DNA from 2 places in the Paenibacillus sp. JNUCC 34 genome. Region 2 is predicted to be linked to the other one. Evidence: riboswitches for the same ligand, from Rfam matches in the RefSeq annotation. Region 2 holds a riboswitch; the other holds the start of a gene.
What was found. Region 2 has a riboswitch for S-adenosylmethionine ahead of metA (homoserine O-acetyltransferase MetA). Riboswitches for the same ligand answer to the same signal wherever they lie in the genome.

Region 1: it holds a riboswitch for S-adenosylmethionine, as region 2 does, so the genes downstream of both, AC2TF5_RS04245 (methionine ABC transporter ATP-binding protein) here and metA (homoserine O-acetyltransferase MetA) in region 2, are expected to answer to the same signal.

The regions. Positions count from the first base shown of each region.
Region 1 is NZ_CM177770.1:926,743-941,735, forward strand. Features, by position in the region: gene AC2TF5_RS04210 (response regulator transcription factor) at 1-321, shown strand, start outside; gene AC2TF5_RS04215 (HAMP domain-containing sensor histidine kinase) at 318-1,778, shown strand; gene AC2TF5_RS04220 (LolA family protein) at 1,789-2,865, shown strand; gene AC2TF5_RS04225 (DUF2515 family protein) at 3,017-4,375, opposite strand; gene AC2TF5_RS04230 (thioredoxin family protein) at 4,497-4,841, shown strand; gene AC2TF5_RS04235 (COX15/CtaA family protein) at 5,030-5,998, shown strand; gene AC2TF5_RS04240 (Cthe_2314 family HEPN domain-containing protein) at 6,085-6,804, shown strand; SAM riboswitch class I at 6,919-7,062, shown strand; gene AC2TF5_RS04245 (methionine ABC transporter ATP-binding protein) at 7,170-8,186, shown strand; gene AC2TF5_RS04250 (methionine ABC transporter permease) at 8,186-8,854, shown strand; gene AC2TF5_RS04255 (MetQ/NlpA family ABC transporter substrate-binding protein) at 8,932-9,747, shown strand; gene AC2TF5_RS04260 (type III polyketide synthase) at 9,926-11,083, shown strand; gene AC2TF5_RS04265 (methyltransferase domain-containing protein) at 11,070-11,789, shown strand; gene AC2TF5_RS04270 (NAD(P)/FAD-dependent oxidoreductase) at 11,834-12,985, shown strand; gene AC2TF5_RS04275 (SDR family oxidoreductase) at 13,113-13,886, shown strand; gene AC2TF5_RS04280 (NifU family protein) at 14,073-14,318, opposite strand; gene AC2TF5_RS04285 (YuzB family protein) at 14,397-14,636, shown strand; gene AC2TF5_RS04290 (NAD(P)/FAD-dependent oxidoreductase) at 14,646-14,993, opposite strand, start outside.
Region 2 is NZ_CM177770.1:1,280,680-1,295,672, forward strand. Features, by position in the region: gene AC2TF5_RS05865 (ABC transporter ATP-binding protein) at 1-662, shown strand, start outside; gene AC2TF5_RS05870 (FtsX-like permease family protein) at 652-2,583, shown strand; gene AC2TF5_RS05875 (DUF3055 domain-containing protein) at 2,876-3,178, opposite strand; gene AC2TF5_RS05880 (HRDC domain-containing protein) at 3,430-4,437, shown strand; gene corA (magnesium/cobalt transporter CorA) at 4,490-5,425, opposite strand; SAM riboswitch class I at 5,865-5,996, shown strand; gene metA (homoserine O-acetyltransferase MetA) at 6,129-7,046, shown strand; gene AC2TF5_RS05895 (aminotransferase class I/II-fold pyridoxal phosphate-dependent enzyme) at 7,084-8,262, shown strand; gene AC2TF5_RS05900 (aminotransferase class I/II-fold pyridoxal phosphate-dependent enzyme) at 8,265-9,470, shown strand; gene mqnC (cyclic dehypoxanthinyl futalosine synthase) at 9,605-10,738, shown strand; gene AC2TF5_RS05910 (putative sporulation protein YtxC) at 10,956-11,894, shown strand; gene thrS (threonine--tRNA ligase) at 12,275-14,212, shown strand; gene AC2TF5_RS05920 (3D domain-containing protein) at 14,528-14,993, shown strand, end outside.

The DNA.
Region 1 (14,993 bases), 350 kb from region 2:
GATACGGAGAAGGCGGTCAGCTATGCTCATGGTCTGAGCATTGATTTTTCCAGTAAAAGCGTCTATCTGAACAAAGAGCTTCTGATGCTGACATCGAAAGAGTGGGAATTGCTGTGCCTCATGGCCAAGAACCCTTTCGAGATTTTTTCCAAATCGGCTCTGTATGAGCATGTTTGGCAGCAGGAGGATGTGAATGGGAATAATACGGTCACAGTCCATATTAAAAGTTTAAGAACAAAATTAAAGGATGATACCCGTTCATCTTCCTTTATTCAGACTGTCTGGGGCGTCGGCTACCGCTTTATTGGAGAGGTTCTATGAAAATCAGAAATTGGCTGATGATAAGCTATATTATAGTTATGCTGTTGCCGATTATAGCTTTGTATCTTTTTTATATCACTGTGAGCAGTTATGACCAAAAGCGAGACATGCGCGAATATATGGAGTTTACTAAGTCACTATCTGAACTTGAGCCTGTTTTGGAAAATCCGGTTTATTACAAAATACAGCCGCAGAAGCATTATAGGAAAGTGGACAATCAGGCAGATGAGTCGATGAGAATTACACTGTATCGTTATGATGGCATTCTGCTCTATACATCCTTGCAAGAGCCGTTAGTAAGCAGGCTTACTAAGCTGGATAAGAATCAGTTGTACAAAAATGTAAACCATCTCCAGAAAAATCTGCGTACATATTCTGTAAAAAAGCCTGTGACTGGCAGTGAAGGTGAATTAGTCGGGTTTTATGAGGTGACCATCAGCAGGGATGAATGGCTGAGGGGTGTGCAGGACCGCACGATTTTAATTTTTGGCGGACTGTTTATCTTTATGATCATTGTCTTCTTAACAGTTGTATATTTGCTGAACCGGAAGCTGAATCGGCCGTTGCAGTCGCTGCAACGACAAATGACCGCTTTTGCGGACGGCAGGAAAGTCTTATCCTCAAACCCTCCCTCCAACGATGAAATTGGGGAGCTGCAGACTCATTTTTATAGAATGAAAAAACAGATCGAAAAGTCGCAGCAGGAAGTTGTTCAACAGCAAAAAGAAAAAGAGTTTATTATTGCCGCTCTATCGCATGATCTGAAGACGCCTTTGACTGTCATCCAGGCTTATTCGGAAGCACTACAGAGCAACCGGCAGCTGTCTGAAAAAGAAAAGAAAGAATATCAGACTATTTTATTTGAAAAATTGGCATATATGAAGCAATTGATTGATGATTTGACGCTTTATGCTACTTTGCAAGCCTCACACCACCAAACAGAGCTGGTTGAAGTGGAAGGAGAGGAATTCTTTGATATGCTTCTTTCCGGCTACGAAGAACCTTGCTCGAAGAAAGGGATAAAGCTCAGTATCGATCAAAAAATCACCGGTACTTACAGAGTAAATGTTAAGCAGATGGTTCGGCTTGCTGATAATCTGGTGGCCAATGCCATTCGCCATACAGATACGGGAAAAGAGATTCTGCTTGCTGCACTTTCGTCAGATGAGCATTTATCACAAGAAGTTTTCCCATTATTTAAAGAGGAACTGGATGAATGGCGAAAAGGCGGAACCATACTATTGATTCAAAATGAAGGAAACAGCATACCGGATCCTATGCAGGAAAAAATATTTCTCCCTTTTGTCCAAGGAGACGGATCGAGAGGGCAAGGCGGAAGCTCGGGGCTAGGGCTGAGCATAGCCAAAATGCTAATCGAGAGACATGAAGGAAAAATAAAATTGTGGTCCAGCGCTGGATACGGAACCATTGCGGCATGCTGGATAAAAGAAAGGTAGGAGAAGAGAGTTGAAGTTAAGAAATCTGTTAATCGTACCTGTTGCAGCTATATTTTTGATATCAGGATGTGCCGGGAATATCACCGCTTCTTCGGAGGAGATTATGTCTTATGTATTGGAGACGGATAATAAGCTGGAAACTTATATAGGCGAAGGAGAATATAAGATATTTACGAATGATGAGTTGACTGAGGATGTGTCCTTCAAGGAGTATGCCGGAAGTGATGGAAAAAGAAAGACTGTTTTAGTTGACAAAATGCGTGATAAGAAGTCTTACACACTAAATGAAGGCAAACAGGTGCTAATTTATGAAGAAGGAAGTAACCAGGCTCAATCGATTGACCTTGCAGGCATAGATTTGCCAAGCAGCCTGACGCAAAAAGAGCAGCTGACCAGGATGCTCGAAAACCTGGAGGACACCCATACGTATGAAGTGGTGGGAGAGGAAAAACTACTTGGTAAGAATACTTATCATTTAAAGGTAAAAGCCAAGTCGAAGGATTCATTTTTAGGTGACATGGAGTTTTGGGTTGATCAAAAAACATGGTTTGTGGTTAAGTCAAATTCCATCTCAGGCGATATCCGTTCTGAAGTGATTTACACATTACTAGATGACTCACCAAGTTTTGATAGTAATACCTTTACGCTTGACCTGCCTGAAGATGTAGAAATCAAAGCATTGAATACGGAATACCCAACCCATTCAGGAACGTTGGCGGAGGCTGCTGAAGCACTAGGCCATTCTTTCCTAGTATTCCAGGATTCCGAAGAGAAGATAGATAAAGTGGAATGGAACATCTATGAAGGCGAGCTGAAAAGAACAGAAATAACCGTTTATTATACCGTGCAAGACATCCCTTCATCGACACTGAGCATTTTTGAAATCCCTAAAGGAGAGGGGGCTAAGAATAAAGGAAATGTGACGGTACGAGGCATGAAGGGTGAATATATGGAAGACTTACGTATACTTACCTGGGACGAAGGGAAATTACGCTATTCCATTATGATTGACCATCCGGATATTACCAAGGAAGAAATAATCAAAAAAGTAGATAAAATGGTGCTTACCAGCGGAAGAGAAAACTAAAGAAAAAGATAGAACTGCATCATGTGGGGTGAGCACGTAGCGCCTTACAACAGGCAAAGAAGGGTGTCCCAGGTCAATTGATCTTTTGGTACACCCCCTTTCTTGAAGTAGTCTTGTTATGTTTTTTATGTCACTTCATTGATTGAATACGTCATGAATTCAAGTGCCCGCTCAGATCATGAGTAAATGCCATTCTCTCCAGCGCTGTGCGGTGGGCATGGGTCATATCAACCAGAAAAGGTCGGACAGGTTTACTTAGATGACGAAGCATGGTAGGTTCCTGAAACCAATCAAACCGGGGAATAGGCTCATATTCCGTATCATGCCACACATCTTCAAGGAGCGGGCTGTATAGCTGATGGCCGTCTGTCAGCCACTCTGATTGAAGGAGTTCTTTACTTTCTACAAGCGAGTCCATGGCTTTATTGCACTGTGTTGTGAATAGGGCCGGCCAGTATTCCGAGCGTGAGCCCAAATGCGGTGAGCAGTGGACATATTTGAGTACACCACGGTAAATATCCTCATATCCAAACAGCATGGCATATAGCGATTTCCCGGCTTTAATTCGGCTTGATGAATCGTCAAAATGATTCATGATCAATCCGACTAAAGGCCGAAGAGGCAGGATGGATTCTTTAAAAAAATCATGTCTGCAACAGGTATCACCCAATGGAAAAATGATTTGATTCAACCGCACAAGCTCATGCAACCGGAAAGATGGGGCCTCTAATACATTTTTTCGGAAATATGGATGACTGACGACGCGTCCTTCTATATAATTTTGCTCATTGATGATCAAGGCGACTGTCAGCAGGCTGCTGTTCCGATCGATCCAAAACCGCTCCCAAAATGGAGTCATGAATGCCGAAACGTGAAAATAAGGGAGAAGATGAAAGTAGCTTTGTTCCTTCTGTTTACTGAATTTATAGAGTAAAAGTTGCGGATAGGCGTCTTGGAATATCAAGGCATTACAACGTTCGAGAAACCGGTACAGATGGTTCTTGAATCGGTTGTCAGTTAAATCGGACATGAGACCGCTCTTCAGATCGGACATATTCCACCCGGCATTTCTGGAGACCATGTGGGCAAGAAGAGCCCAATGAACCTCTGGATAGTCCTCGTAAAATTCGAGATAAGCCCGGGTACGTGTAATATTGCTTTTATTGGCTTCAATAACAGCCTCATGAATACGCTGGATGAGAAGATGATCTTGTGCCGGAAGCTGACTCAGGTTATTTTCGGCCGTTGAGTCCCTGGGCAAGGGATCGAACCTCATCGTTTGACCAGCACGTTCCCGCTGACAGCCTTCAGCAGTTTTATCCAGCAAACATGTGATACTTCTGGCGGCGCCTTCATTCCAGGCTAAGTCCTTAGGGCAGCGCCGAAGCTCACTGGACGCAATCCAAGCGGCGGTTAAACCGCCAAATGCCTCAGCAACAGCTCGAGGGACGGAAAACAGCAGTGACCAGATGGACTGGCGACCGGTCTTGAAACCTTGGGAATGGCTCATAAGGCACCTTCTTTCCTGAATGTCAGTGAACTTATTGTCAGTATGGCTTTAAAATTTGACTTCCACTCAACATTTTGCTTCACTTAGGGAGAACAAATTCAGACGGAAAGGGGAGATTCCCATGGAAAAGATTACATCAGAAGCTGAATTTCAGGTATCAATTCAGTCTCCGAAATTGACGATTGCAGTATTTAAAGCTGATTGGTGCGTTGATTGTAAATTTATTGATCCATTTATGCCGGAAGTAGAGAGTAAATATTCCGACCGGCTAACACTGGTAGAAGTTGACGTTGAAGCCGTTGGTGACGTAAGCCAGCAGCAAAACATCATGGGCATCCCGAGCTTCGTAGCCTACACAGATGGTCGTGAGCTAGTCCGGTTTGTAAATAAGCTGCGCAAGTCACGGGAAGAAATTGAAACTTTCCTAGATCGCGCTTTAGAGGTATACGGAACAATCCACAAGTAATTACATCACACCGCCGACCGTTTATACGGGCGACGGTGTTTTGTTTTTGAACATTTTGTAACAAACAGTCTATGATCGAAGCTAGTGTATCAGTTATAATATATGTTGGACTTGCATTTAGTGGTTGTGAGAGACAGTAAGCAATGTTGGATTAATCATTATTATGAATACGGTAGCAGGTGGAAATCGTGAATAATAAACAATTAAAATGGCTCAGTTACTTGACATGTCTAGTCATGTTTCTCGCAACCTTTGGCGGTATGGTCGTGACCAAAACCGGTTCGGGCATGGGGTGCGGACAGGAGTGGCCTTTGTGTAACGGCAAGTTTGTTCCCGCTTACACACTGTCGTCCATGATAGAGTACTCCCACCGTGCTGTCAGTGGAATGGCCGGCTTGTCGGCTCTTGCTTCCTTGATTGCGTTCTGGAAGTTTAAGCGCGAGAGTCGTGAACTCGTTACATATGCGGTCCTGACCTCCATATTCGTCATTCTTCAAGCAATTATGGGTGCAATGGCTGTCATGAAGCCGCAATCCGCAGCTGTAATGGCGCTGCATTTCGGATTCTCCCTTGTTGCGTTCGCAAGCTCTGTCATGCTTGCATTAAGTATGCGTAGAATTGAGCAGGCCAAAGAACCTGGTAGGCTCGAACAGCAACCTCGGGTGAGCAAGTCATTCCGTAATCTGGTCTGGGCTACAACGATATATTCCTATATCGTCGTGTACATCGGTGCGTTTGTCAGTCACACCGATTCGAGGGAAGGGTGTTCGGGGTGGCCGCTGTGCAACGGCGAGATTATACCGGAACTGTCCGGTGGAGTAGGTATTGCATTTATGCATAGAGTTGCAGCTGCACTTCTGCTTATCGTGGTCGCGACCATGGGGCATTTTGCATTTTGGCGCAACCGGGATAACCGTGAAATTCAAATGCTTGGAGTCGCCGCGGTGATGCTCTGTTTACTGCAAGTTCTGAGCGGTCCATTGCTGATGGCAACGATGCATAATGAAGAACTGTATATTTTTGCAGCTTTGGGGCATACACTGCTTATTTCTGCATTGTTTGGAGTTTTATGTTATTTAAGTGTGAGGGCATGGCAGTTAAGCAAGCTTGAAGCACCACTTGGTGAAGAGCCAATCCCTTTCAACAAAAGTGTATAAATCGTTGATTTATTATAAATCATTTCAACAAAGTCCACGGGCAAGCTGTTCAAAGTTTCAGAACTTGACTCCTAGGGGGTAACGCCATGCTTCGAATTTTGCTCGGGGAACCGCCCCGAAAAAATGAGGGTCTGCTTAAAGACGCCATTGAAACGATGCTAAAGACAACCCAGCTTTTACAAAGAGAGATAGAGAAAAATCAGGATCCAACGCATGACTTTCGTAAGCTTGAGATATGGACCCGTGGCTTGCTTGGATCATTGGATGAGCTGGAGCAGAGTTGGTTCGCCGCATGCCATTTCCGTAAATCGATAAAGGCTGGATATGTTGATGACATGTCGATTCAGGAACAAGAGGAGTATGCACGTTACGTGTATTTTTATAAGAATGGATTTATCCGGGTGTTCTCGGTTCTTGATAAACTCGGGACTGTGCTGAATGAATTGTATGATCTTCATACGTCCAAGGTTAAGGTTCATTTTTCATATTTCACTGTGCTTCGCCAGTTCAGGTATTTAAAATATCATGATGAATTGGCGGACAAGCTGGAAGGTATTAAGAACCACTATAAGCCATTCCTAAGTGTGCTTCGCAAACGGCGCAATGCGGAAATTCATTACATGAACTCTGAGATGCAGGATGATCTGTGGCAGCGGCACCAAGGACTACACGATAAGGTAGAGCTGGAAGATATGGATAAGCATCTGGACGATTTGAAGCAAGGACTTGATATGGTATGCAAAACGCTGGCCGCTTCATATCATTACACAAACGATCTCTGGGCGAAAAAAGGCGTTAGTTCCTGAGCATATGAACCTATAAATTCCTTTTGACAAACGTGTGAAAAGAAACTATACTAACAATTGCATTCCTTGATCTGTTTTTTAGTGTAAGTCAATGTATAATTTCATATCGATGTTTTCTTATCGAGAGAGGCGGAGGGACAGGCCCGATGAAGCCCAGCAACCGATTCCAGTGCACAGCCAACATGGCTGAAGCGCAAGGAATGTCATGGTGCTAATTCCTTCAAAACTGCGGACAACGACAGTTTTGACAGATGAGAAAAGGCATTCGTCTTTACGTAAAGAGAGCCCTTTTTGATTCTGCAAAGAGAGGGCTCTTTTATTTTTCGATAAAAGATGAGAAGAATTAAGAATAGGAGGAACCGGGATTGATCGAACTTAAGAGATTGACGAAGCAGTACGGAAAAGCCGGAACGTTGACCACAGCCTTGTCCGAATTGAATCTGTCGATTGAAAAAGGTGAAATATTCGGAGTGATCGGACATTCTGGTGCCGGCAAAAGCACGCTGATACGCTGTATTAACTTGTTGGAACGCCCAACCTCCGGTGAGGTATGGGTTAACGGGGTCAACCTGACGGCTCTTGGCAATAAGCAGCTTCAAGGAGAGCGTCGCAAGATCGGGATGATTTTTCAGCATTTTAATCTGCTCTCTTCAGCAACGGTATTTGATAATATTGCGTTTCCATTGCGTTTAATAAAGACACCCAAGGCAGAGATTGAACGGAAAGTGAATGAACTGCTGGTTCTGGTCGGGCTGGAGGCTCATCGGAACAAATTCCCTTCGCAGTTATCCGGGGGACAGAAACAAAGAGTTGGTATTGCAAGGGCGCTGGCAAGTGATCCGGAGGTGCTGCTCTGTGATGAAGCAACCTCTGCACTGGACCCGCAAACTACGGATTCCATTCTCAGATTGCTATTGGACATTAACCAGCACTTTAATCTAACGATTGTTCTCATTACTCATGAGATGCATGTGATCCAGAATATTTGTGACCGGGTTGCCGTAATTCATCAGGGTGGCATTGTAGAACAGGGGCCTGTAACGGAAGTGTTCCTGAAGCCGAAGCATGAAGTGACAAGAGAGTTTATCCGAAATGAAACGGATAGCGGAGAAGCATTGAGGCTCGCTATTCATGCTCCTCATACCGAGTCATCTCGCGCAGCAAAAATCACTTTTTTGGGTTCCAAAACATACGAATCCACTCTTTCTCATACGGTGCGCGAAACCGGGGTAGCTTTTGCGATTTTGCAAGGTACCATTTCTACGATCAAGCATACGCCATATGGTCAGTTGATCGTCCGGTTTGAAGGGGATATGCCGGCTATTGATCTGACCATACAGAAGCTGCAGGAACAAGGACTTGACGTGGAGGTGATGGACTGATGTTCGGACTTGATTTTTCCGAGGTGAACTGGGAAGAGATCATCACGGCAACACTGGATACTCTCCGAATGCTGGCTTCCTCGGCTGTGTTTACGTTTCTGATCGGTCTACCACTCGGCATACTGCTATACATGGCGGCACGCTCAACATCTGGATGGGTTCGTTTCGGATATTCCATCCTATCATTTATCGTCAATGTTCTTCGTTCCGTACCATTTATTATTCTGATTGTAGCCATGATACCGATTACGAAATCGGTTGTCGGTGTATCTTATGGGGTTCTCGGAACGATTCCGCCGCTCGTCGTTGGAGCGGCTCCGTTCTTCGCACGACTTGTGGAAACCTCACTGAATGAGGTGGATAAAGGTGTGATCGAAGCGGCACATGCGATGGGTTCATCCACACGTCAGGTCATCTGGCGGGTGTTGCTTCCCGAAGCGCGTCCAGGCCTGCTTGCGGCGATGACAATTACGATCGTTACGCTTGTTTCCTACACGGCGATGTCAGGACAGGTAGGCGGCGGTGGTCTAGGTGACCTGGCTATTAAATATGGTTACCACCGGTATGAAACCGAAGTTATGATTGTGGCTGTCGTCTTGATGGTACTGCTCGTACAGCTGCTGCAGATGGCAGGCGATCGTCTGGTGCGGCATTTTACAAGAAAATAAAGAAATAATCTAATGATATGGCAGATAGCAAGACAAGATATATATAATTTTAATTCATGATTTGGAGGGAGAATAAGATGAAGAAAAAGTTGTTATTGGGATTTCTCAGTCTGTCACTGGTAGTGGTATTAGTAGCTTGCGGGGATAAGTCCGCAGATAATGGCGGCAAGGAAGGTCTGACGATTAAAGTTGGTGCATCACCTGAGCCGCATTCCAAGATACTGGAGCATATTAAGCCGGCACTTGAGAAAGAAGGCGTCAAGCTTGAAATTGTGGAGTTTACGGATTATGTGCTTCCAAACCAGCAGGTAGATCAAAAACAAATTGATGCTAACTTCTTCCAGCATAAGCCTTACCTGGACAGTGAAGTGAATAAACGTGGTATGGATCTTGAGTCCGTAGTGGCTGTTCATGTTGAACCTTTGGGTGCTTACTCCAAAAAGATCAAGTCTGTAGACGAACTGAAGGATGGCGCTGTGATTGCGATTCCGAACGATCCTTCCAATGGCGGACGTGCACTTACGCTGTTGGCCAAAAATGGTCTGATCAAGCTGCAGGATGAGAATAAGCTGGAATCCACAGCGAAAGACATTACAGAAAATCCTAAAAATCTGCAGATCCAAGAAGTAGAAGCGGCTATGCTGCCACGTATGCTGGACGAGATGGACATGGCGATCATTAACACGAACTATGCTCTCGAAGCAGATCTTGATCCTACGAAGGATGCTCTCTTCATCGAGGAGAAGGATAATCCTTATGCGAACATTCTTGTAGCGCGCTCGGACAATAAAGATTCCGAAGGTATTAAGAAACTGGCAGAAGCACTGACCTCCGATGATGTGAAGAAATTTATCGAAGAAAATTATAAAGGGGCAGTTATCCCTGCTTTCTAAGTAAAAGCGAGATATGCTCCAAACGCAGGCCATCCATTCTTGGGTGGCCTGCTTTAATTTTTATATATAAGATTTCATATTGCATGTTAAGGGCAATCAGGTGAAATAACGGAATAATATAGCAATGTATGAGACATAACATATGGTGTATTATATTTTTCCATCAGGAGGTACTGAAATGAACCCTGTCTCTAACAAGTCCCAGGTCTCAATTTTAGGCATCGGAACTGCTTTGCCGAGCCATTCTTTTTCACAGTCCGTTGTAGCCGAGCTTTTGACTTCTTCTTTGCATGACCAACCGGACTTGGCCCGATTTGCCAGGAGGATTTTCAAATCCTGTGGGGTGGAGACTCGTTATACATGTGAACCGAACTATATAGGTCCAATTGAAGAATGCCGATATTTACCTTCCGGTGATCGAGCAGGCATTCCTACGACTGAAGAACGCATGAATACATATAGAAAGGAAGCATTGCCTTTAGGAATAAAGGCTGCGGAAAAAGCAATAAAGGACGCCAATATCCAGCCTAGGGATATTACCCATCTCATCTCGGTTAGCTGTACCGGCCAATATGTCCCAGGTCTTGATGTTATGCTAATAAGACATTTAGGGCTTTCTTCACGTGTTAACCGTCTCCCGCTGATCTTTCAGGGTTGTGCAGCTGGATTAAAAGCCATTCAAATGGCTAGGGATATCGTACAAAGTGCCCCAGGCTCACAAGTTCTTGTCGTATGCGTTGAGCTGTGTACTTTGCATTTTCAGCCTGCGAAGGAGAGAGAGGCATTATTTGCGGCTTCATTTTTTGGAGATGGGGCTTCGTCGTGTGTAATTGGCCATGCAGAGCAGCATCATACTCATTATTTGCAGCTAGGAACAGGATACTCGGTTCTACTGCCTGATTCTACGGAAGATATGACATGGGAAGTTGGGAATGCCGGGTTTGATCTGTATCTCTCCCCGCGAATACCGAAGCTGTTAGGGTCACATCTTGTACCAGAAATGGAGTTATTGCTTGCAGGGGATGATTTACCAGAACTTTGGGCTATTCATCCTGGAGGTCGTGGAATTGTCGATTCTGTACAAAATGTGCTGAACTTGCGTGATGATCAGACCAAATTCAGCAGGGATATTCTTAGAAATGCAGGGAATTTGTCCTCTGTAACGATTATGTTTGTTCTGAGTGCCATGCGCAGTGAGCTCCAATCCGTGGACAGCACGTCCAAAGAAGGAGTGGCGTTGGCCTTTGGGCCGGGTTTGACGGCAGAACTTATGCGATTCAGGTATATCCCATCTTATGACTCTTTAGTTACGGAACATGAGCATGCCTATCTTTAGAAATCTAACGAAAAGGGCACAGGAAGACGAATTAATGGATGATTTTTCGACCGGAGGCGAAGAGCTGATTGAGGCGCTCAAACATTTAAGACGTCTGAACAAAATATTTGCTGCACCTGGGCCGACGAGATACGGGATCGAGAAACTGTGGAATGACATAGGAAGACCTGAATCGCTAAGCATCTTGGATGTGGGTGCAGGTTCGGGAGATGTCAATCACAAGCTGCTTCAATGGGCGGACGATAAAGGAATACAACTCAGGATCACGTTGGTTGATCTGACGGAAGAAGCGTGCGAGGAAGCCAGATCACTTTTTCAAAATGAACCGCGTATTCAGGTAAAGCAGGGGGATATTCGGGAAATGCCGGAGGCATTTGCTGATATTGTAACCGGTTCGCAATTTGTTCATCATTTTACTGGTGAAGAATTGATAGATATCGTATCTCATATGTTGAGAGCTTCCCGGTATGGAGTTGTAATTAATGATATTCACCGTCATGCGGTTTCTTATACCGCCGTATGGCTCACTACCCGCATCATATCTCGTAATCGTTATATTCGGCATGATGGTCCATTGTCTGTTGCCAAAGGATTTACCGGGGCGGATTGGAAAGACCTGAAGAGAAAATTAAATCATGAATCGATGACCTACACTTGGAAGCCATTGTTTCGTTATGCCGTCGTGATACCTCATAAGCAAATATGATGAGGATGATTTCTTGAACAACCTCTAAAAGGAAGGTGCTGTCCATGGATAAGCAAGTGGATGTCATAGTAATTGGAGCCGGGATTGCAGGCAGCAGTACAGCGGTGCAGCTTGCAGAGCGGGGACATGACACACTATTGCTGGATCGCCAGCCGTTTCCAAGGCATAAAACATGCGGTGAATTTATGTCCCCGGAAACTCAAGAAATGCTGGAATTTCTGGGTGTTGATCTGCTGCAGCATCAGGTGAAGCCGAGCACGATGAATAAGGCACGCATCTTTATGCCTCACGGTGGTGAAATAGAGGCACCGCTTCCTGGGAGTGCTTGGGGAATAAGTCGGTATGAGCTCGATCGTCTGCTTCATCAGAAAGCGTTATCTGTTGGTGCTGGAATTATAACCAAAACAACCGTTACTGGTATTGACCAGCTGGATAACAACCGGTACAAGGTTGAAACAAGGCAAGGGAATGACAACATTTGCTATTATGCTAAAGCTGTCATTGGCGCATACGGAACCCGCAAACCCAAGTGTGTTGCGAATACAGATGACGCACATCGGGATGAAACCATATATGTTGGGCTAAAATCGCATTACACCGGGATTAAAGCAGAGTCACAGGTTGAGCTTTATTTTTGTGAAGGTGGTTACACAGGAATCTCTCCTATACAAAATGGAATGGTTAATGTGGCGGCTTTACTTACACTCGATATCGTTCAGTCGAACGGTAAATCCGTACAGGATATATTGCAAGCAGCCTCCCGTACCAATCCGAGGCTGGCTTCAAGATTGGAGCAGGCTGTACCCGTCCAAGGAACTCAGGTATCGATCGCGCCCGTCAGACTGTCTGACATACCTGAGCCTTGGTCCACATTTCCACATGTGGGGGATGCTCTGTTAATGATCCCTCCTCTATGCGGAGACGGAATGTCCATAGCACTACGATCCTCGATGCTGTGTTCAAATCTGACGGATCGGTATTTACGGGATGAGATAACGTACAACGAATGGAAAATCCAGTATATTAAGGAAGCCAACGAAGAGTTTACGAAGCTGCTCAGGAGAGCACGTACCATTCAGAAGTTAGCTTTTGCGAAGACAAATCGTTTATATCCGGGGATGGCGCGCATGTTTCCGGGCTTGGCATCTTATGTGGTGAAGGCTACACGATTATCAGAGGCAGGATTATTCCAGTGATCTCGTTCTGTAATTCCGTAATAACGGAAATACAGCTCTTTCTAGTGTGAAAAAAGCGTCAAGTTGTGGGGAGGAAGCAAATATTTTATACTGAGAGAAGAGAATCACGACCGGAGGAGGGAATGCCTTGAAGGGGAAAGTGGCGCTGATTACCGGAAGTGCGACGGGATTGGGAAAAATGACCGCCTTAACACTAGCACGGCAGGGCTGCGATATTGCGCTGAACTTCGTTAACAGTAAAGAGCAGGCATACACTCTTAAGAAAGAGATCGAAGGGATGGGTGTTCGGGCAATTGCGGTGAAAGCGGACATCGCTGTGGAAGAGGAATTGTACAGTCTTGTAGATCAGACTGAGGAACAGCTCGGACAAGTCGATATTCTGGTGAACAATGCGGGTCCGTTTATTCGGGAACGACGTCTGTTTTCACAATATGATCGTAATGAAATCGTACATCTGATTAATGGCAACCTGACTGGCGTTATGCTGCTGGATCATCGTGTCCTGCCCTCCATGAGAGAAAAGAAATGGGGGCGTATTATTCATTTTGGATTCGGTCATGCGGGTGAAGCAAGATCCTGGCCGCACCGTTCTGTTTACGCAGCTGCCAAAGTGGGACTTGTATCCTTCACCAAGACATTGGCTGTAGAAGAGGCCCCTTACGGTATTACGGTAAATATGGTCTGTCCCGGAGATATCCGGGGAGCCAACAAAGAGAAGACGATCGATGAGGTGTTCGGCATAACGGATGAGTTTACTCCTCGTGGACGTTCCGGAAGCGGTGAAGACATCGCCCGGGTCATCGAGTATCTCTGTATGGAGAAATCGGATTTCATCACAGGCAATATTATGGATATATCCGGCGGGCTGGATCCCATTCGCCCCCGCATCATCCCTGAGTAAATCAACAGAATAACAATAGACATTTATATATTACCTAAAAAAAGAGTCTTGGTTCATGAGAACCAGGACTCTTTCGTTCAAATATAAGAAAGTATAAGATTTCATTTATACTTGGCTTATATTTCTCGCAGAAACTCCGTCGTCCTTCTAAAAGGACAACGGAGTCGTTCTACTTGTATATAGTTTTTAAAACACTTGTACTACTTCTTGGATGCCTTCAACTTCTTCAACCAGGGCACGTTCAATCCCGGCCTTTAAGGTTATGGTGGAGCTTGGGCAGCTGCCGCATGCACCTACAAGTTTCAGTTTAACAATGCCGTCTTCAACGTCGACCAATTCCACGTCACCGCCGTCGCGCTGCAGGAACGGACGAAGCTTATCGAGCACTTCAGCCACTTCATCATATGTTGTGCTTTGTGCGTTTTCGCTCATCTTGTTCAACTCCTTTCCTCCCTATATTATAGTACATAAACCGGCAAATTAAAATGCCAATCTAAAGGCAGGTAAATCATGATGCGACCCATTGTTGAGTTCTGTGCTGGGAATGCACATTTCGGTACAGATAAAGCTCTAAAACCGCTCGAGGAACGACCGGATTGCGAGGTCATCGAGTACGGCTGCCTTACAAACTGTGGACAATGCTATCTGGCACCATTCGCTTTTGTGAATGACGAAATCGTGGAAGCTGCTACAGCCGAAGAGCTGTATTTAGTGATCCTCCGAAAAATAAAGGAAATCGAGCAACTGTGATCTTAACCATCAGAAATGGCGCTTGGACTTCCAGAGCACACCACTTTTTAGCAGTCTAGGCACACGTCCCATAACGGAGGTACTGCCCATCAAACCAAAGCCGGCCCGCTTGCCGAGTGAACCGAGGGTTCCCTTTAGTTTAAGCGGGTGTACCTTCGGTGTGTCGTCTCTCCACAGAGCCTTCAGTACATGTCCAATCTGCTCAGCCTGAGCTCCTGCAGCTTGTGCGCTTGGCACAAACGGAAGACTGGCGCAGTCGCCGATGACATATACTTCCGGATGGGAAGGCACTTGATACAGATCATTAAGTAAAATCCGTCCACTACGGTCTTTTGGCAGATCTAGATTTTGTATGAC
Region 2 (14,993 bases):
AGTTCGTGAGTATTATGGGAGCATCCGGATCAGGTAAAACAACGCTCCTTAATGTACTTTCGTCCATTGATAAAGTTAGCCAGGGAACGATTAAAATCGAGGGAAAAGAATTTACGGGCATGAAAGAAAAGCAGCTGGCTGAATTTAGAAAGCACCATTTGGGCTTTATCTTTCAGGAATATAACCTGCTAGATACCTTGACTGTGAAAGAGAACGTGCTATTGCCGTTATCTATCAAAAACGTATCCAAAAAAGATGCGGATCAAAAGTTTAAAACGGTAGCAACGGAGCTTGGTATTTTTGAACTTAAAGACAAGTATCCCAATGAAATATCAGGGGGGCAAAAGCAGCGGACATCCGCAGCTCGTGCCTTTATTCATGAACCAAGCATTATATTTGCAGATGAGCCGACAGGCGCGCTGGACTCCAAATCCGCTTCCGATCTATTGAATAAGCTGAGCCAATTAAATCAGAAGCTTGCGGCGACGATTATTATGGTTACCCATGATCCGGTGGCTGCCAGCTATTGCAGCAGAGTTATTTTTATTAAAGACGGACAGATTTACACACAGCTGAACAAAGGTGAGGAGTCAAGACAGGCCTTTTTCAATGACATTATAAAAACGCAAGGTGTTCTAGGTGGTGTTCAAAATGAGCATTAACTCTCTCATCTTCCGAAATCTGAAAAAGAACATAAAAAATTATTTTCTCTATGTGTTTGCCTTGATTTTTAGTGTGGCGCTGTACTTTGCCTTTGTCACTCTGCAGTATGATCCGGCCATGGAAGAATTGAAAGGATCGATGAAAGGCGCCGCAGCTTTAAAAGCTGCCTCGGTCCTGCTCGTTGCGATTGTTGCGATTTTTCTTCTGTATGCAAACAACATTTTTATCAAACGCCGAAGTAAAGAAATTGGGCTATTTCAATTAATCGGGATGACTAAGGGGAAGATATTTAAGATTCTCAGTCTGGAGAACTTAATGCTGTATTTTGGATCCATGCTGATTGGTATATTTGCAGGATTCTCGGTTTCCCGGCTCATTCTTATGATTTTGTTCAAAGTAACAGATGTAGAGTCAGAAGCTACCTTAAGGTTTTCAACGGAAGCGTTAATCCAAACGGTTATTGTGTTTGCCGTGGTTTACATTCTCATCATGATCATGAATTATACGTTCATTAAAAGACAGAGCATTTTGTCCTTGTTCCGTGCCGTTTCGACGACTCAGGAAAAAGTGAAAAAAATGTCCATGTTCGAGATGTTGATGGGGCTGGCAGGAATCGGGTTCATCCTTTATGGTTACTATCTATCGACTGAACTGTTCAGTGGTAAACTTACAGATATGAACGCAATGTTTTTGAATATGGTTTTGATTTTGGCTTCGGTTATTATCGGGACATATTTGTTCTACAAAGGTTCAGTCAGCTTCATTTTTAATATGATTCGTAAAAGCAAGGACGGGTATTTGTCACTGAATGAGGTGCTGTCTCTCTCATCTATCATGTTCCGCATGAAGTCGAATGCTTTATTGCTAACGGTTATAACAACAGTTTCCGCTCTGGCGATTGGATTGCTGTCACTGAGTTATATTTCTTACTATTCGGCCGAAAAATCAGCGGAACAAAGCGTACCTAACGATTTCGTTGTCACTAGGCCCGAATACAAAAAACAATTTACAGAAGCATTGTCAGCTCAAAATATTGCTTACGATGAGATTCAGAGAAACGTTGTGTATGTGAATGTAGATGTGTCTCTCTTAGGCTCTAAGCTAGAGGGAAAGGACGCCAAAAGCATGGTCCTTGCCGTGGTAAGTGAAAAACAGGTAGAGGGAACTGATCTATCTGCTGAGGAGACGCTTTTTACGGGTAGAAATGATGCACTTGATAAGTTTGTTGGACTAAAAGAAACAGGAAGCATTATTTTACAGGGCAAGACCAGCTCGATTGATCAAAAATTAATAGGAACCAATAAGGAAGCGATACTGGCTTGGAATTTTAACAGCGGCGGATTGCCTACGGCTATTGTGGATGATTCAATTTATCAAAAGCTGGCGCTGGACGTGGATCCTAAGATTCAGAAAAAAAATTCCGATTATTTCGGTATTGATATTAAGGATGAAACCAAGATTGAGCAAGCAAACGAGATTTTTTACGAATTGAATTTTGACGAAGAAGTGATGTCGCAGAGTAATCTAAGCACTACGCAGAAAGCTAATATGGGACTGATTATGTTTATCGTCGGGTTTTTAGGTCTTACCTTTCTCATTACATCAGGATGTATCCTTTACTTTAAACAAATGGATGAAGGTGAAGAGGAGAAGGGTAATTACACGATCTTAAGAAAACTTGGATTTACGCAAGGAAATATACTGCGGGGTATTCAAATGAAACAGCTTTTCAATTTTGGTATTCCTCTCATTATCGGATTATCTCATGGCTATTTTGCTGTCCAATCCGGGTGGTTCTTTTTCGGGACAGAGCTGTGGACACCAATGATCATAGTTATGCTGTTGTATACGGCATTGTACTCTATCTTTGGGTTGTTATCCGTTCTCTTTTACAAAAAAGTTATTAAAGAGGCCCTGTGACCACCGACATGCAATGCCGTACTTGTGCGCTGAGAGCTGTGTGCGATGCGTAATTCAGTGAATGTTGTATAAAGTGCAACAATATCCCATGATACGGTAGCGAAGGACGAATTGTTGCATACAATACAAAAATTGGGATGGGAATTCATTTGTGTTAATGCACGAAGCAGCAGAGAGGACGGCAAGAGCGATTGTAGGAACGATTCGTACGCGTAGCGTCCTACAACAGACGAAGGGGCATCCCATGTCGATGGACCGTAAGGGATCCCCTTTTCTGTTTATTGCAAACTGGTTAATCAGTAAAATGAGCATCTCCCAGCACCAGCGTCAGAAATTCACGCAAATCTTCTGCCTGGTCCCGTTCCAGACTAAACGTGCGCTCGAGGTACCCTTCCTGCTCTAGATCATCGGCAGCAAGAATAGCAGTTCTTCCGAACTGAAGGTCGGTAACCAACTTCTTCCCATAGAAAAGGTTCGTGGTCGTAACGGCCAGATCGAAACGTTTGAGTGATGGGCCGATGAACGTGACGAAACGGGTAGATGTGGACTCAGTACTATCGGATAAAAAATCAAGCTGCTGCGATTCCCCGGTCATATCGGCAATTCACTCCTTCGAAGGATGTTTGTTGTCCATTATACAAGAAAAGTTGAGACAACCTATATAACATTTTGATTTTATAACATCCCCATTGACGTTGTTACAAATTATGGTATCATGATGGGTAAACAGTATAACGGATGTTTTAAACGAGGGAAGCACCTTTCTGACGCTACGGCGGGGAAGGTGCTTTTTTTCGTTGTTTTGCGTTGTACTGATACTAAATAAATGACGGGAGGTTAATGGGTATGCAGATTGTTTTTATGAATCAGATGTCTAGAAATGGTGGGGCGAAAGATGAGAATAGCGCACAAGTGTGGATTGGGGAGGAGGAAGGAATATGGCGTTTGGGCTGGCGAGATATCGAGCCGGATGGACATGCGCAGGATGATGATTGGTATGAGGGAAGCTCATGGCAGGAGTTGTTGTGTGTGTACCGTCACCGCCTTGCCATGAAACTAAGTGAAGGTTACCGACCGGTGATCGAAGGGATATTTCATGAGATAGAAGATTCCAAAGGGAAGAATCACGCGGCCCTGAAGCTCCAGTGCTACAGTGAGCTGTACGGATCGGAGGAGCTGTATACGGAGCTGTGTGCCTGGCGCCGAAGAAAAGCGGCCGCTGGACGTAAAGCCCCATATTTTATAGCGAGTAATCGTGTGCTTCGCCTCATTAGCGCCTTTATGCCGCAGACAGAGGAAGAGCTGCTTCAGCTGCCGGGGATTGGGTCAAATAAGGCTGCTGAGCATGGTGCCGACTGGATCGAAATGACATCGAAGTTAGAAAGAACGACAGCATTTCCGCTAGATTGGGTATTTCGTCAGCTGAAGGAGGAGGAGTTTTTGTCTTGGCTCTATAAACAGAAAGAATATAAGTATAAGCAGGAGCTGGAGAACTATCGTATGGGCCGGACAATGCTGATGGGCATAGCGGAAGGTTTGACACTGGATCAACTGAGTCAGAATACAGGAATGTCGCGCAGAGATTTAGTCGAACAACTGGAGGGGCTGGAGAAGGAAGGATACGACACAGAACTTCTTATCCGTATGGAGCTTGAGAGCTTATCGGATACGGAACAGTCGGCCATCTGGAAAGCTTTTGAGGAGCTGGGAGACACTTTTCTTAAACCGGTAATGCAGCGAGTGTATGGTCAGGAGCCAGCAGCGGAGGGTGGCATGGAGCAGCGGTACGAGCGTCTGCGCCTTATCCGGATCCGGTTCCGCCGGCAGCATTTTGAGAAGCGGGACGCTGTGTAACTATGACAAAACGGGTGCCTTTCGTAAATGAAGGACACCCGTTTTTAGCTTTTCATAACCATTCTTTTTTGCGGAATAGATAAAACATGCCTGACCCGAGAAAGATCATAAGTCCAAGGACAACAAAGTATGAATATTTCCATGCTAATTCAGGCATAAAATCAAAGTTCATACCGTATATACCCGTAATGACCGTCAGCGGCATGAAGATTGTGGTCATGGCAGTAAACACTCTCATAATCTCGTTCGCCCTGTTCGCGATGCTGGATTGATAAGCTTCTCGAAGGTTACTCATCAGATCGCGGTAGGTTTCAAACGTCTCGGATATTTTCACAGCATTCTCGTAAATATCGCTGAAGTACTTTTGTAGTTGATCATCGATCAGGCGCAGGTCTTTTTTGTTCAGCGTGTTGATGACTTCCTTCTGGGGTCCAAGTACTTTTTTTAGCCACAAAATCTCGCTGCGCAGACCGATAATTTCATTCAGATGTGATTTCTTGGTATGCATCAATATGTCTTCTTCAAGCTGATCGATGCGTGCCTCAATCCGGTCGCCAACCGTGAAGTAGTTGTCTGTGACCAGGTCAATCAAAATGTATAGGAAGCGGTCCGGTGAGTTTGCTTCATCTTCCCACAGTAGGGGTTTCACAGCCCGGAGCTCATGAATTTTCTGCTTGGTTACAGTAATGATAAAATGTCTGCCCAGAAAAATGTTCAGGGCCCGGAGGAAAATCTCCTCATCGTCAAAGCGGATGCTGTTCACTACGATAAAATAGTGGTTTTCGTATATTTCAATCTTTGGACGCTGCTCTTCTTCACTTTGGGAGTCTTCAACTGCCAGGTCGTGCAGAGAGAACAGGGGTTGGAGTTCCGCCAAGTCTTCTACATCGGCATCGATCCAGTAAAACCCGTCAGCCGGAGCTGTAAGAGTCGTTTTAATGTCGTCGATGGGGGTAAAAACACCCGAATTCACCAACCGGATTTTCATCTGATATCACTCCTTTAATTCACTGCTTACGCATACTCGATTAAAGGCATAGGGTATCAGCTTACCGGCATACCGGCAGGTGTTCTAAATAATTCGGCATAAAGGCTTCTATAAGAGCGCATGAAAAATAACGCTGCCCGCCACCGGTGAGCTGATCTTGGTCCTATGCGGTTTTTCGTCATTCACATCCAGCCTCTGGCTCGGGTCACCGTCCATCTTCCATGTCACCTCTTTCATATGGTTAATTAGCACTTGTCTAGTATACCGCTGGGGTTATTACCTTTCAAGGTGGAATTAAGCGTAAGATACTTCCTTGTACAGGGTATGGAAGTAGGAGGTGAGACGTTACATTTTTTTTAGCTCAAAGCTTCTTGACGAAAAAATGTTCTTGATTTAAAGTAATAATCAGTATCAACAGATGACAACTTCATACAGCTAAATCTTATCAAGAGCAGGTGGAGGGACTAGCCCTATGAAACCCGGCAACCGACGGCAATATCGCACGGTGCTAATTCTTGCAGGATGTACGCGGCCTTATTGTTAAGGACCGTTAAATTCTGACAGATGAGAGAGGCGCATAGTTTACGTACACGTACATATGACCTTTCTCATTAGAGATAGGTCATTTTTGCGTTACTTTGGCCTTCTCGACTTCTTGTATCATGTAGTCAAAACTATTTATTAACCCGAAGGAGGAGTAATTATGCCGATCAAAATTCCAGACACACTGCCTGCAAAGGAAGTTCTCGCTGGGGAGAACATTTTTGTAATGGATGAAAGCCATGCGTTTCATCAAGATATCCGCCCGCTGCGGATTGCCATTCTGAATTTGATGCCGACCAAGGAAACGACGGAGACACAGCTGCTTCGCCTGATCGGTAATTCACCGCTTCAAGTGGATGTTGTCCTGCTTCACCCGGGCTCTCATACTTCTAAAAATACTCCGGCAGAGCATTTGAAGTCGTTCTATAAAACATTTGAGGAAGTGAAGCATCGCCGCTTTGACGGCATGATCATTACGGGTGCGCCTGTCGAGCAACTCGATTTTGAAGAAGTGAATTATTGGGATGAGCTCACCGAGATTTTTGAATGGAGTAAAAAGAATGTAACCTCGACCCTTCACATATGTTGGGCTTCTCAGGCGGGTCTTTACTATCATTATGGTGTGCCGAAATACAGTCTTTCCGAGAAATGCTTCGGTGTGTTCTCCCACACCGTAAACGAACCGACGGTAAAACTTCTTCGGGGTTTTGATGAAGTGTTCTATGCTCCACATTCTAGGCATACCGAAGTGCGCCGGGAAGATGTCGAGCAATCAGTTCAGCTTGAAATTTTGTCTGAATCCGAGGAGGCTGGAATTTATCTGGTAGCCTCAAAGGACGGTAGACAGGTGTTTGTAACAGGGCACTCGGAGTATGATTCTGATTCGCTTCGGTGGGAATATGAACGGGATGCCGCCAAAGGATTGGACGTTTCACTTCCACGCCATTATTACCCGAAGGATGACCCGACTATAAAACCGCCGTCCGTTTGGAGAGCCCATGCGAATTTATTATTCTCTAATTGGCTGAATTACTATGTATATCAAGAAACGCCTTATGATATCGGACCGCAAATCTAGAGAGAAAAGAAAAGTAATATTAAAAGGAGGAGCGAACATGGAGAAGAAACAACTGAGAATTGAAAGCAGGCTGGCTCAAATTGGTTCAGTAGAGGAGCCGGTGACGGGAGCCATTAATTTTCCGATCTATCAAGCTACAGCATTCCGTCATCCGAAGTTGGGTCAAAGTACAGGCTTTGATTATATCCGTACGAAAAGTCCGACAAGACAGGTTCTGGAGGAAGCGGCGGCTGCATTGGAATCAGGGGATGCCGGGTTTGCCTGCAGTTCCGGCATGGCGGCATTACAGACCGTGTTCGCCCTCTTCGGACAGGGTGATCATCTCATCGTATCACTGGATTTATACGGAGGCACTTACCGTCTGATCGAAAAAATATTGTCTAGGTATGGAGTAAGCGCAACTTATGTCGATACGAATGACATGGACGCGCTGGAGCAGTCCAGAAAACCAAATACAAAAGCGGTCATTATCGAGACGCCAACGAACCCGCTGATGATGATAACAGATATTGAGGCTATCTGTAGTTGGACCCGGCATCACGGCCTGATCAGTATTGTGGATAACACGCTGCTGACACCGTTCTTTCAGAGACCGATCGAGCTTGGAGCCGATATCGTTGTGCACAGCGCAACTAAATATTTGGGAGGGCACAACGATGTGCTGGCAGGATTAATCGTTACCAAGGGGAAAGAGCTGTCAGAGGAAATTTCCTTTTTACACAATTCGATTGGGGCGGTGCTGGGTCCGACGGACTCTTACCAACTGATGCGCGGCATGAAGACACTGGCGCTTAGAATGGAGCGTCATGAAAGCAATGCAATGGCGATTGCACTGTTTCTCAAGGAGCATCCGGCAGTATCTGAGGTATTCTACCCGGCTCTTGCCGATCATCCCGGATATGAAATTCAGCAGAAGCAGTCCAGTGGAAATACAGGTATTCTTTCATTCAAAGTGAAGGATGCGAGGTATGTTGAACCTTTGCTGCGTCATATTAAGCTGATTGCTTTTGCCGAGAGCCTGGGAGGGGTTGAATCTCTAATGACGTATCCGGCGGTTCAGACACATGCTGACATTCCTCTGGAGATTCGCGAAGCTGTTGGTGTGGATGACCGATTACTTCGTTTCTCCGTAGGTATTGAGCATGCAGACGATTTAATCGCGGATCTGGATGCCGCTTTAAATGCTGCTGCAGCTGAAATAGAAGGAGGAGCATAGAGATGAGTCAAGACAACCAGAACAGACATGGAAACCATAATCGCAAGAGGCCGGATTTAGATCCCCTTAGATTTGAAACCAGACTGCTACATTTCGGAGGAGAAATTGACTCCACAACGGGCGCATCCAGTGTGCCGATTTATCAAGCCTCCACTTTCCATCATGAGGATGTGTTTGCCCCGCCAGTTCATGATTACAGCAGATCCGGCAACCCTACACGCCAAGTGTTGGAGGATTATATAGCATTGCTGGAAGGCGGTGTTCAAGGCTTTGCCTATGCATCAGGTATGGCGGCAATCTCAAGCACATTCATGATGCTCTCAGCAGGGGATCATATTATCGTGACAGAGGATGTATATGGCGGTACATATCGATTGCTAACGAGCATATTGAACCGGATGGGTATGGAATGTACATTCGTGGATATGACCGATCTGGAACAAGTAAAGGGAGCCTTGAAGTCCAACACGAAGGCTGTTTATATGGAAACGCCTTCGAATCCGACGTTAAAAATAACGGATATCGGCGCAGTTACGGCTTGGGCTCAGGATCACGGACTATTAACGATACTGGATAATACTTTTATGACTCCGTACTATCAACGGCCGATCGAACAGGGAGTAGATATTGTTCTTCATAGCGCAACCAAATTTCTTGGAGGACATAGCGATGTGCTGGCAGGCTTGGCTGTTGCCCGAACCGAGAGCCTTGGAGTGCAGCTGAAGCAGCTTCAGAATGGACTCGGAACTGTGCTTGGCGTACAGGATTCCTGGCTGCTGATGCGTGGCATGAAAACGCTGGGCGCACGTATGACACATAGTGAGCAAAGTGCTGCCAAACTTGCGGCTTGGCTTACCGGACGAAATGATATTGAGGCGGTATACTATCCGGGTCTGCTGAATCATCCGGGACGCGAGATTCATGAGAAGCAGTGCAGCGGTTATGGCGCAGTCGTATCGTTTGATGTGGGATCAGGTGAGAGAGCCAAGCAAGTGCTGAATGCGGTTAGACTACCTTTGGTAGCTGTAAGCTTGGGTGCAGTAGAGAGTATTCTCTCTTATCCTGCAATGATGTCCCATGCTGCAATGGGAGAGAAAGTACGCCATGAACGCGGGATCACCGATGGGTTGCTTCGTTTTTCGGTCGGATTGGAAGATATTGATGATCTTATTGCTGATTTGGATGGAGCACTTGGAGTGCATAAATGACATAATTTGTAGAACGGCATCTAGTAATCTGGATGTCGTTTTTACTTCCTTTATGTGGTACGATGAAAAAGTTATTATATGTAGGCAAGTGAATTTCATTGTCTTTTAGTTGTGATAAAGGGAGGATCCTATATATGAGCACTGTTAATAGTATTCTGGATAAGGCGCTGCGCGGTGAGCGCTTGAATCTAGAAGATACCGTGACTCTCTTTGAGAGTGATGAGATTGAAAAAATCGGTCATGCCGCCAATATTATGACCAAACGGCTGCATCCTGATCCGATTACGACCTTCGTTATTGGACGGAACGTAAACTACACGAATGTGTGTGATGTGTACTGCCGATTCTGTGCTTTTTACCGTAGACCGGGACATGAAGAAGGATACGTGTTGTCCGATGAGGAGATCTTCCAAAAAATTCAGGAAACTGAAGATGTGAATGGAACGGAGATTTTAATGCAGGGTGGAACGAACCCGAATCTACCGTTTAGTTACTATACGGATTTGCTTCGTAACATCAAGAAACGTTTCCCTAACATTACGATGCACTCCTTCTCACCAGCAGAGATTGTAAAAATGATGGAAGTGTCAGGGCTTAGCATGGAAGAAGTCGTTCGTGATCTACGAGATGCTGGTCTGGATTCGCTGCCTGGCGGCGGGGCCGAAATTTTGGACGACCGTATCCGTCAGAAAGTTAGCAAGCTGAAGGGCAGCTGGCGCCAGTGGATGGACGTTATGCAGACGGCACACAAGCTTGGAATGAATACGACAGCAACTATGGTTATCGGGTTGGGTGAATCGATGGAGCAAAGAGCTCTTCATTTGCTTCGGATACGTGATGCCCAAGACGAATGCATTCAGAACGGATGGGACTCCAAAGGCTTCCTTGCCTTTATACCGTTTACCTTCCAGCCGGATAACACGAACCTGAAGCGCGAACGCGAGACGCCTGAGGCATACTTGAAATCAGTTGCGATTGGTCGTCTGGCTATCGATAATGTTCCGAATCTCCAATCCTCATGGGTGACGATGGGGCCGGAAATTGGCAAGCTGTCTCTGTCATACGGCTGCAACGACTTCGGCAGCACGATGATGGAGGAGAATGTGGTTTCTTCCGCAGGTGCGGTGTATAAAGTGAACATCGAGTCCATTTTGAAGCTGATCCGCGAGAGTGGTAACATCCCTGCCCAGCGGAATACGAAGTATGATATTCTGCGAGTATTTAATGACAATAGTACCGTTGATCGCGATTTTGTGATGCAGAATTAATACGTATCCTAATATTATGCCCTGTCTCCCGATAGTATCGTGGAGATAGGGCTTTTTTTAAGACGGCATAACCGTTTCTCTTGCGTGACTTCATTAACAGGCTGACCCCGTCAGAACAGGCAGGATATCAACTTGCTTCTTTTTCCAAAAATGAGTTCCGTATATCCCCCCTCAGGTCCCCATATACTGAAACAGGGAACCCGAAAGGAGCGATTCCATGGAACTGTTCAGCATATCGGTCAATACACGGACTGACGGTGAAAAAGAAGCCTTTTACCGTATCTTGTCAGACAAGCAGAAAGAGTTACATAAACAATGCAGGCAGTTGAAGTTTTCGTTCAGCGCTTCGAGAGATCGGGTCATTTGGACGTGTTCTGGAAAGCTGCCGCTCACGGCATGGACCTCATCCGCTGAGTTGGTGCGCAGGCTGGTATCTGAAGCGGCAGCAGCTTACATCTTGGAGGAGAAAGAGCAGGATATTGCAGCCCGGCTGCTGCTGTCAGAATTTGAGTTCAATGATAATGAAGAATCCGAGCGTGTTCTGCAATGGTTTTTGATGCTGCTTGCAAAGGATGATAATCTGTCAGGTGATTATTCACAGCAGCGCAGGCGGAAGCTGAAGGACAGTATTTTTGTCTGCCTGTCGGAGTCTCCTGATCTGAATTTGGATGGCTTTATGACCTTTCGGATGCAGTTGTATGAACAGGAGTTAAGGGAAATGGCGGAGTATGCGGTAGATGAGTTTATGCTGGATCAGCAATATGAGGAGTTTGTCAGTCTGCTTAAATATTTTGTGTATTTTCAGGAGCCGCTTATGCCTTTAGTTCACGTCATCCATAAGGGAGGAGAGGATTTCCTTCTGCTCGACGGCAGTCTAAGACCGATCGAGAAGATGCGGGACGAAGGGCTGGTTATGGAACGGCTTGATCAGGATATGGAAATTGAGGATATGGTCGTTAGTACGTTGATCTCGGTATCCCCTGCACGTATGATCATTCATACGCGAGAGCCGGATCTTCCGGTCATTGTCACACTGGCACATATTTTTGATAACCGGGCGGAGGTGTGCATCAGCTGTCCTGAATGCAGCCCCTTTCTTGGAAGCTTGGCTAATGATGACTTGACGTTCCCGGCAAAACGGGATTATAATAACTGATAAATTCACGTAAAAAGCATCGACAGAGACATGAATCAAGCAGGCTAAGACCGACCAGAGAGAGGAAACCCGGCTGTAATTTCCTCCGGTACGCTATTGATTTACCCCTTTGTAGCTGCGTTGTCGAAATGTCCTTGGACACTGTATAAAGTGTTCAGGAGAGAGTAGGCTTCGCCGGTTCATTACCGTTACCCAATGCCAACGAAGGATCTTCTCAAAGCAGTGGATACATGACTGTTTCTGAAGATCGAACTAGGGTGGAACCACGAGTATAACACTCGTCCCTTTGCGGGACGGGTGTTTTTTATGTTGTCCTGCAGGTGTGGATCATAAGGATCAAACGTGAAATTAAACAATGATTCTTTCAGGAGGAATGCAGGATGGCTATTAGTATTAAGCTTCCGGACGGCTCCGTCCGGGAATACGCGGAAGGCAGCAGCATTGAAGATGTGGCAGCTTCCATCAGCAGCGGACTTAGAAAAAATGCCGTTGCAGGTAAATTGAACGGTCAAGTGGTAGATTTGTCTACACCTCTTCAGGAGGGGGCCCTTATTGAAATTGTGACTCAGGATTCCCCAGATGGTCTTGAGGTAATGCGTCATAGTACTGCGCATCTGATGGCCCAGGCCACAAAGCGCTTGTTCGGCGCAAAAGCAGTTAAGCTTGGAGTCGGTCCTGTAATCGAGGATGGTTTTTACTACGATATGGATCTTGAGGAGCCGCTTAATCCAGAGGATCTCCAAAAGATTGAAAAAGAAATGGAGCGCATTATCGGGGAAAACCTTCCGATTGTTCGTAAAGAGGTAAGCCGTAAAGAAGCACTCCGCATTTTCGGTGAGCTGGAGGACCCTTATAAGTTGGAATTGATCAATGCTCTGCCTGAGGACAGTGTCATCTCCATTTATGAACAGGGTGAATTCTTTGATCTGTGCCGTGGACCTCACGTGCCTTCCACTAGCAAAATCAAAGTATTCAAATTAATGAATGTGGCCGGAGCTTACTGGCGCGGTGACAGCAAGAACAAAATGTTGCAGCGTGTATATGGTACTGCATTTGTGAAAAAGGCTCAGCTTGATGAGCATCTTCATCTGCTGGAAGAAGCTAAAAAACGTGATCACCGCAAGCTTGGTAAAGAGTTAGAAATGTTCACCTTCTCCCAGCTGGTTGGCCAAGGCCTGCCGATTTGGCTGCCAAACGGCGCGAAGCTCCGCCGCACCTTGGAGCGTTATATCGTGGACATGGAGGAGCGTCTCGGATACCAGCACGTATATACACCAGTTCTTGGCAACGTGGAGCTGTACAAAACGTCCGGACATTTGGAGCACTATGAAGAAGACATGTTCCCTAGAATGGTTATGGACAATGAGGAGCTTGTGCTCCGTCCGATGAACTGCCCGCACCATATGATGGTGTACAAGAGCAGCATGCACAGTTACCGTGATCTTCCAATCCGTATTGCAGAGCTTGGCATGATGCACCGTTATGAAATGTCAGGAGCTCTGACAGGTCTTCACCGTGTTCGCGCCATGACATTGAACGACTCGCACATATTCTGCCGTCCGGATCAGATCAAGGAAGAATTTGCACGTGTTATCGAGTTGATTAAGACCGTATACAAGGATTTCGGTATTCACGATTACCGTTTCCGCTTGTCTTACCGTGACCCACAAGATACGGAAAAATATTACCAGAACGACGAAATGTGGGAAATGTCCCAGCGTATGCTGCGTGAGGTTGTGGAAAGCCTGGATATGCCGTTCTACGAAGCGGAAGGCGAAGCAGCATTCTACGGTCCAAAGCTGGACGTTCAAATTAAAACAGCGCTCGGCAAGGAAGAAACTTTGTCCACTGTTCAACTGGATTTCTTGCTGCCGGAGCGTTTCGAACTTGAGTATGTAGGAGACGATGGACAGAAGCACCGTCCAGTCGTTATCCACCGCGGTATTATCAGTACTATGGAACGGTTTACTGCATTCCTGCTGGAGAACTTTGCCGGAGCATTGCCATTGTGGCTTTCTCCTGTACAGGTTAAAGTCATTCCGGTATCGACTGCTTTCGAAGATTACGCGAAGGAAGTGGCAGACCGACTCAAGTTGGCAGGCGTTTCCGTAGAACCGGATTTGCGCAATGAGAAGCTTGGTTACAAAATCCGTGAAGCTCAGCTTGAAAAAGTGCCGTATATGTTCATCGTAGGAGAGAATGAGATGAACGCAAAAGCTGTATCCGTACGTAAGCGTGGTGAAGGAGATCTTGGTGCTCAAGGTTTGGATGAAGTCATTCTTAAGCTCCAGGAAGAGATCAACAACCGCGTCGTTTAATTTATTGAACGTCTCTTGAAACAAGTATCACAGATATATATTTTTTCATTGGCCTCTGTCATGTAACGTATAAACCTTTTGGAGAATGGGAAACCTCACTAGTAAGGGGGAGGTTCTCAGATGAACAATTGGAAAACATGGCAGAGGTTTTTAATATGCATTTTACTATCAGGGTTCTTGTATAGCTTGGGTACATCTGAAACAAACGCTTCAACGATGATGGCGGTGTCTCCAGATTCTTATGGGATCGGTGATCGTGATCAGTTGCAAGCAAGCGGTGAAAAAGAGGTCATTGAAGGAAGCCACTTTAGGGAGATGTCGAGTTTTTATGCATTCAGTGCTGTAGGACTTGGGAATATCAATCACTACTTGCTACCGCCTCACGTATCGGCAGAGAATGAGGACATCGAAGCCAAACAACACAACAAAAAACGGGTGCCTTCTATGGCAGTTTCAGCTCCAAAGGAAGATCAGATTCTCCGTACTGTAAAAGTAACAGCCACCGGTTATACCGCAGGTTATGAATCAACCGGCAAAAACCCGGGACATCCGCAGTACGGGATCACCTACTCTGGCGTAAAGGTTAAGCGGGATAAAAACAAGGTGTCGACGATTGCAGCTGATCCGGCTGTGTTTCCTATGGGAAGTATTTTGTACATTCCTGATTATGGTTACGGGGTAGTAGCTGACACTGGTTCTGCTATTAAAGGTGAAAAGATTGATCTGTACTTTGCCACCACGAAGCAGGTATTTAAAGAATGGGGCAAAAAGGATGTCGAGG